Congzhengia minquanensis: one gene and its partner. Each later gene encodes a partner of the first gene's protein in a complex. Links are inferred from orthologs where the notes say so. Each region holds a gene or a part of one and is shown on either strand. Other genes may lie near its edges.

What was found.
Region 2: the proteins of xseB (region 1) and xseA are in contact, whole or in part, in a cryo-EM structure (PDB 8TXR), measured with the Escherichia coli proteins. The link is inferred for Congzhengia minquanensis from one-to-one orthologs.

What each region holds. Positions count from the first base shown.
Region 1 is NZ_JACRSU010000001.1:214,812-218,888, forward strand. What follows is about bases 516-3,402. They hold xseB (exodeoxyribonuclease VII small subunit), read right to left. Parts: upstream 2,134-3,402; coding sequence 1,897-2,133; downstream 516-1,896. Other genes in these bases: H8698_RS01000 (divergent PAP2 family protein), read right to left, coding at 542-994; H8698_RS01005 (polyprenyl synthetase family protein), read right to left, coding at 1,015-1,896; H8698_RS01015 (DNA-3-methyladenine glycosylase family protein), read right to left, coding at 2,126-2,983; trmL (tRNA (uridine(34)/cytosine(34)/5-carboxymethylaminomethyluridine(34)-2'-O)-methyltransferase TrmL), read right to left, coding at 2,995-3,402. In the rest of the region: H8698_RS13470 (Arc family DNA-binding protein), read right to left, coding at 166-234; more of trmL, read right to left, coding at 3,403-3,486; H8698_RS01025 (aminotransferase class I/II-fold pyridoxal phosphate-dependent enzyme), read right to left, coding at 3,507-4,077. UniProt on the Escherichia coli protein: Bidirectionally degrades single-stranded DNA into large acid-insoluble oligonucleotides, which are then degraded further into small acid-soluble oligonucleotides.
Region 2 is NZ_JACRSU010000001.1:320,901-323,769, reverse strand. It holds xseA (exodeoxyribonuclease VII large subunit), read right to left. Parts: upstream 2,099-2,869; coding sequence 902-2,098; downstream 1-901. Other genes in the region: H8698_RS01555 (C40 family peptidase), read right to left, coding at 2,651-2,869; nusB (transcription antitermination factor NusB), read right to left, coding at 2,103-2,501; pgsA (CDP-diacylglycerol--glycerol-3-phosphate 3-phosphatidyltransferase), read right to left, coding at 313-879; H8698_RS01575 (hypothetical protein), read right to left, coding at 113-316; H8698_RS01580 (valine--tRNA ligase), read right to left, coding at 1-120. UniProt on the Escherichia coli protein: Bidirectionally degrades single-stranded DNA into large acid-insoluble oligonucleotides, which are then degraded further into small acid-soluble oligonucleotides.

The DNA of each region.
Region 1 (4,077 bases):
GAGGTTTTCCCAAACAGTCAGACTTGCTCTTAGCCTCTTTTGCAGCCATGGTTTCAAGCAGCGATAACCTTTTTGTTTTGGCCGGAACGAAAAAGGTCTGTCCGCTATCCGCCATACCCACTCAAGGCAGGCTACGCTGTCCCCAGCACGCGTGCATTGCGGCCGCTAAACCGCACGGCAGTTGCACCAAGCAACAGGTTTCACCCTGTTTCGTACCTCAGTAGGCCACCTCAAAACGATACGGTTTTAAAGCGGGCAGATGAAGCACAAGAACAGGTCTCCACGGAAATGGGGTCGAATTTCGCATGCCATTGCGAGACGCCCCAAAGCCTTAACTCCCAGCACCAACCCCCGACTGGGCGTCGAAAGCAAGCACCAGGAACTTCATCGATGTGCCCTTCAACGGATTTTTAGGCCCGTCCTGGGAGCAAGCAGCGCTGACTAGGATACTGCACCACCGTGATTTTTTCTTTATCAAACATCATTAATATACCATAAATTTTGCTTTAAGTAAAGGCTCAATTAAAGTTTTAACAAAAATTTAAAATATGTTGTGAGTGACAATTGCCACTGCAATTCCCAGCGCCGCGCCGGCAATTACCTCTAAGGGCGAGTGCCCCACAAGCTCTTTCAACCGTTCTCCTGTAACCTCAAGCTTTTCCCTGCCAAAGTTTTCCACCAGCCGATTTAACAGCGCAGCCTGTTCGCCTGCAGCGCGCCGCACACCGGAGGCATCGTACATCACCACAAACGAAAACACTACGCAAACTGCGAATAAAGACGACGATAAGCCCTCATTTAATGCCACTGCTGCCGTTAAAGCGGTGACGAACGAGGTGTGTGAGCTGGGCATGCCGCCGGAGCCTACCAGGCGCTCAAAGTTAATTCTTTTGTCCTCAATCAACACCAGCAAAAATTTAATAACCTGGGCGCTGAACCAGCCGATGATCGCTGCAATCAAAATTTCGTTTGCCAGAAGTTCTTTTAACCACACGTTTTTTACCACCTTAAATTTTATCTGTCACGGTCTAACAAAAATTTTGAAAGATTGATTAAAAATTCTGCCTTAGCACCGTATTTTGACAAAGCGTCGACCGCCTTGTTGGTATAGTCCACAAGCATTTTTTCAGACTGCTCCAAGCCATAGATTGTAACAAAGGTCGATTTTTGGCTTGCATTGTCCTTGCCCGTTGTTTTGCCCAGGTTTTCGGCGCTGCCCGCCACGTCTAAAATATCGTCTTTAATTTGGAAAGCAATGCCCAAATACCGCGCAAACTCCTCCATTACAATCAGGTCTTCCCTGCCGCCACCGCCAAGCAGCGCCCCCACCTTCGCAGACGCCATAATCAGCGCCGCCGTTTTGTGCAGGTGCATGGTCATCAGCGTAATTGCGTCGATGGTTTTACCCTCAGACTCAATGTCAATCACCTGTCCGCCAATCATGCCCTCCACGCCTGCGCTGTCTGCAATTAAGGAGAGTGCCGCCAGCGTCATATTGGGCGAAACCTGGGACTGCTTTAAAATAGTTTCAAATGCCAAATTTAAAAGCCCGTCCCCTGCCAGAGTTGCAATTGCTTCGCCGTAAACCTTGTGGTTGGTGGGCTTGCCCCGGCGCAGGTCGTCGTTATCCATGCACGGCAAATCGTCGTGGATTAAGGAATAGGTATGTATCATTTCAATGGCACAGGCAAAGGGCATAACCTTATCCGTCTCCGCTTCTAAAACCTCGGCGCATGCCAGCGCAAGCACGGGACGGATACGTTTGCCGCCAGCGTGCAGACTGTAGTTCATTGCCTTATAGATAGTTGCCTGAGGACTGTCTTTCTCCTCAAGGTATTTATGCAGACTTTTATTCACTTCAACAATTTTGGCTTCTAACGCTTCTAAAAAATCCAATTAACTGTCCTCCCCGCTGTTAAAATCTGTTGTTTTAACAGTTCCTTCTTCATTCTCTGTTAAAAGCTTTACCTTTTGCTCGGCCTTGTCAAGCTGGTCGTGGCATTTTGCAGAGAGTTTCATTCCCTTTTCAAACAGAGCCACCGCTTCGTCTAACGGAGCGTCGCCGCTTTCTAAAAGGGTTACAATTTGCTCTAGTTCTGTGATTGACTCTTCAAAGGTTTTTGCCTTAGGCATGTTTCATTCCTCCCGTTTTGTCAAATCCCGCATTACGCATATAATAAAACAAATATTGCTGTGCAAAGCCCGCAAGTGGTCCGAAGGCCTCCACCGCGAACTCCCGGGGCGTTTTTGTTTTCATGGCTTCGCCGTACAGGCTGTTTAAACAGCGTTTGACCCAAACGTCAACGGGAAAGACCTCCCGCCGTTCTAAGCCGAACAGCAAAATGCAGTCCGCCACTTTAGGCCCCACTCCGCTTATGGTGAGCAGCTTCTTTCTAGCGCTGTCTGTGTCAAGCGCTGCGATATCTGAAAAATTGCTGCTTAAAAAGGTTTCACAGGCATTTTTTATGTAGTGTTCGCGGTAGCCAGCCCTTAAAAAGGATAAATCGCCTACAATCCTCTCCGGTCCGGGAAACGTAAAATAGGTTTTCCCGCCGTAACTTAAACGATCTCCAAACTGCTGGCAAAGCCTTTGAATGATTCCCTGAATCCGCGGAATATTGTTGTTGGCGGATATGATAAACGATACCACACATTCCCACAAATCCTGGTTTAAAATCCGGATACCACTGCCATATTCTGTGGCATCCTTTAAAAATCTGTCATGTTCCGAAAGCGTTTTCTTAATTTGACCATAATCGGTATCAAGGTCGAAATAGCCACGCCAAATATCATGAAATTCTTCTTCCGTCACATTACGAAAAACGATAAATCCCTTTTCTTTGCAAACGTTTATCACGCGGTTTCGGGCAACAACGGTGTAACTGCCGTCTTCCTCCCTTTCCCAGCGAAAGCACTGTCCACATTCAAAAATATGCTGCGGTTCAAAGCTGCAAAGGTTTTTCAGCACAACTTGTTTTTTCATAAAGGTATCTCCTAATCGGGCCTGCCCGTAAGAACCCCCTCCTCTTTCAATGTCAGAAAGTTCAGCTGCCGCAGCGCTTCATAAAGCACAATTGCCACAGAGTTAGAAAGGTTTAACGACCTTGCGCCCTCCGCCATGGGGATGCGGATGCAGTTTTCATAGTGTTCCTTTAACAGCGGTTCCGGCAGGCCGTGGGTTTCTTTGCCGAAAACAAGGAAGTCCCCGTCTTGAAATGTTTGGTCGCTGTGGCGTTTGCCGGCCTTTGTGGTGCAGAAATAATATGTTCCCGGGCATTTTTCAAAAAAGTCCGTTAAATTTTCATAATATCGAATGTCTAATTCGTGCCAGTAGTCTAACCCGGCGCGCTTTAGCTTTTTATCGTCAATCGCAAAGCCCATTGGCTTTACGATATGCAAAATGCTGCCCGTTGCCTTGCAGGTTCTTGCAATGTTTCCAGTGTTTTGGGGAATTTCAGGTTCAACGAGCACAATGTTCATTGCCATGTCTATTTTGTCCTTTCGTGTTAAAGCGATTTTAAAAACCGCTCAATTCTGCTTAAAGCGTCATTGATGCTGGAAATGGAATATGCGTAGGAACAGCGGATGAACCCTTCGCCGCTTGCGCCAAAGGCAGAACCGGGAATTACGGCAACCCTTTCTTTGTTTAAAAGGGCCTCGCAAAAATCAGATGAGGTCATTTTCGTGCTCCGAATGTCGGGAAACACATAAAAAGCTCCCTCCGGTTCGAAGCAGGACAGGCCAATGTTCCGAAATCCGTCTACAATTACCCTTCTTCTGTAATCGTATTCCTCCCGCATTTTCTTTATGTCCTCATCCCCCTTCTTCAGGGCCTCAATAGCCGCATATTGGCTGGTAGTCGGCGAGCACATAATAGCGAACTGATGAATTTTAAGCATTTGCTGCATAATTTCCTTAGGCGCGGCAACATAACCCAGACGCCATCCTGTCATGGCATAACTTTTGGAAAATCCGTTCACATAAATGGTGCGCTCTGCCATGCCGTCAATAGAAATGATGGAGGTGTGTTTTCTCCCATAAGTAAGCTCGGAATAAATTTCGTCTGTTAAAATGATG
Region 2 (2,869 bases), 110 kb from region 1 along the record:
GGTGAACGGCTCTTTTGTTTTGTCCGGCGTTGGGGTAAAATAACCCTTTTCCACCCAAGTGTTATAAAGCCGTTCCTCCACCTCTTTGGGGTTATATGTTTTGTTAATTTCGTTAGACACCAAATTTTCCTCCTAACCAGAATATCATAATGCAGCCAATGATGACCAAAATCAGTCCCACAGATTTTGTGACATAAAGTTTTCCCATCACGGCATCAGGCGAGGCCGCGCCTTTTTTTAAGAACACAGGCACCAAAAAGTTTAAAACCGCGCCCAAGACAATTAAAATCCAGGGGATTATTTTGATAAAATTCATGAATTCAGCCCTCCGTCTTGTTTTTTTCCAATATAATTTTTAAATTGTTTTTGTTTGATAAAGTACAAATATAAATAGGATACGATTGCAGCGGCGTTGGTGACGACCACAACGCCCAGCATCACATTTTTCAGCGTCACATTAGTCACAGAGAAAATGAGTAAAATTACCATGGCGCAGAACATGGCCACGGTGTTCAGCTTTCCGAATACGTTAGATTTTACAAAGGTTTTCTTTGCAAAAAGGAACGCGCCGCCCACAATCATTAACAGTTCTTTTGACGCAAGCACCAGCACAAACCACAAGGGTACCATCTTCGCGCACAACATTGTCACCACCACGGCAATCTGCATCAGCTTGTCTGCCAGCGGGTCTAAGAGCTGTCCGATCTTTGTGGTCATGTTATATTTTCTCGCAATGTAGCCGTCTAATACGTCAGTTGCGCTGGCCAGAATAAAAATTGCCGCCGCCGCTGTTTTTTGTTCTCCCTCAATCAGAAAGACCAAAATATACACCGGAACCATGACAAGCCTTAAAATGGACAGCATGTTGGGAATATTCAACCGGGTACCTCCTTAAAAATGGTTATAAAAATTTACAGTCTGCCGCGCCGTCTGACAGGCGCAACACAAATTCCTGCTCTTTTTTTACATCGCTCACACTGGAAATCAGCGTCCCGTCCTTTGTGCTGGCAATGGAATAGCCTCGGGCAAGGGTTTTTAAGGGGCTGAGCGCGTCGAGCTTTGCCGCGGCCTGCGAAAGCACCGTCCGCTTTTTTTCAAGCAACGAACGTGCGGCCTTTTCCGCATTTTTCATCAAAGCGTCCACATATTGCCGCTCGTCTGCCAGCCGGCCGGAAAAACGCTGAAACCCATAAGCGCCGGTTAGGTTAGCAAGGGTTTTCTTTTTATGTTCAATACAGTATATTAATGCTGATTTTAATCTGCCCCTCTGGTTTTGAAAGTAGCCGCTAAGCTCTGCAGCAGACGGACACACCAGCTCCGCCGCCGCAGAGGGCGTAGGGGCTCTGAGGTCCGCCACAAAATCGGCAATGGTAAAATCGGTTTCGTGCCCCACGGCGGAAACCACCGGAATATGGGACGCAAAAATCGCCCGGGCCACAATTTCCTCGTTAAAGGCCCACAAATCTTCAATGGAACCGCCGCCGCGGCCCACAATCATCACATCGCAGAGTTCATGCTCGTTCAATAAACGGATGGCGTTTGCAATTTCCGGCGCGGCAGACACACCCTGCACCGAAACCGGCGCCAAAAACACCTCAGCCATTGGGAACCTGCGCCCGGTTATGTTAATAATATCCCGCACGGCGGCGCCTGTTTTAGCCGTTACTACACCAATCCGCTGGGGAAAGGGGGGCAGGGGCTTTTTAAATTTTTCGTCAAACAGGCCTTCTGCGTCAAGCTGCGCTTTGAGCTTTTCATACGCCGCATAGAGGCTGCCTACACCGTCGGGTACAATGTCCTCCGCGTAAATCTGATATACCCCGTCTCGCTCGTAAACCGAAATTCTGCCGCGGACGGTTACCTTCATTCCGTTGTCCGGCCGGAAAGTAAGCCGCTGCACGCAGGAGCGGAACATCACCAGCTTGATTAACGAACCTTCGTCCTTTAAGCTGGCGTAGATGTGCCCGGAGGAGTGGAGCTTAAAGTTCGACAGCTCGCCCTTCACACAAATGTCCCCTAAGTAACTGTTCGCGTCTAACACCCGTTTTATGTAGTTGTTGAGCTGGGACACGCTGACGGTTAAAATTTCTCGTTCCATAGGTCTATTTCCCTTTAAACACAGAGGCCAAAATACCATTTACAAACTTGCCGTTTTTCTCGTCGTTATAGGTTTTGGCAAGCTCAACCGCCTCGTTTATGGAAATGCTGTCGGCAATGTCATCCATGTAGAGCATTTCCGCCACGGCCACTCTCAGAACAGCCAGCGTTACCTTAGGGAGTCGGGAAATGCGCCAGCCTTTTGTGTTTTGCTCAATGGTTTCGTCAATATGTGCAATGTTTTCCACTGCAGAGCGTAGTAGGGTTTCCACATAATTTTTCTGGCTTCCCAGCGACAGCTCATTTTCCACAAAGTAGGAAAGCATGGTTTGGGCGTCGTTTTTCTGAACCTCATATTCAAACATCAGCTTAAAGCAATGTTCACGTGCTTCTTTTCTTGTCATGCCGCTCTCCTTACGTTAAAAAATAGATATATTTATATTAACTTTACCATTATATACTATTTTACAGCAAAAAGAAAGGGTTTTTTAAAAAAAGTTGGCAAAAATAAAATCCGCACGGAAAACTCCATGCGGATGTCAAATCAAATTTATCAGTTTACAATTCTTCTTGCGGCATAGTAACAGTCGTTATAATAACCGTTTACAATGCTGGCATATTTAATCACATCGCCGGTCTGGGGGGAATGAATCATCATGCCGTCGCCCACGTAAATGCCAACGTGGTGAATTCTTGCTGCGCCCTGTTTTTTAAACAGAAGCAAATCGCCGGGCTGAAGCTCGCTTTTGCTTACCGGAACGCCGTTGTTGAT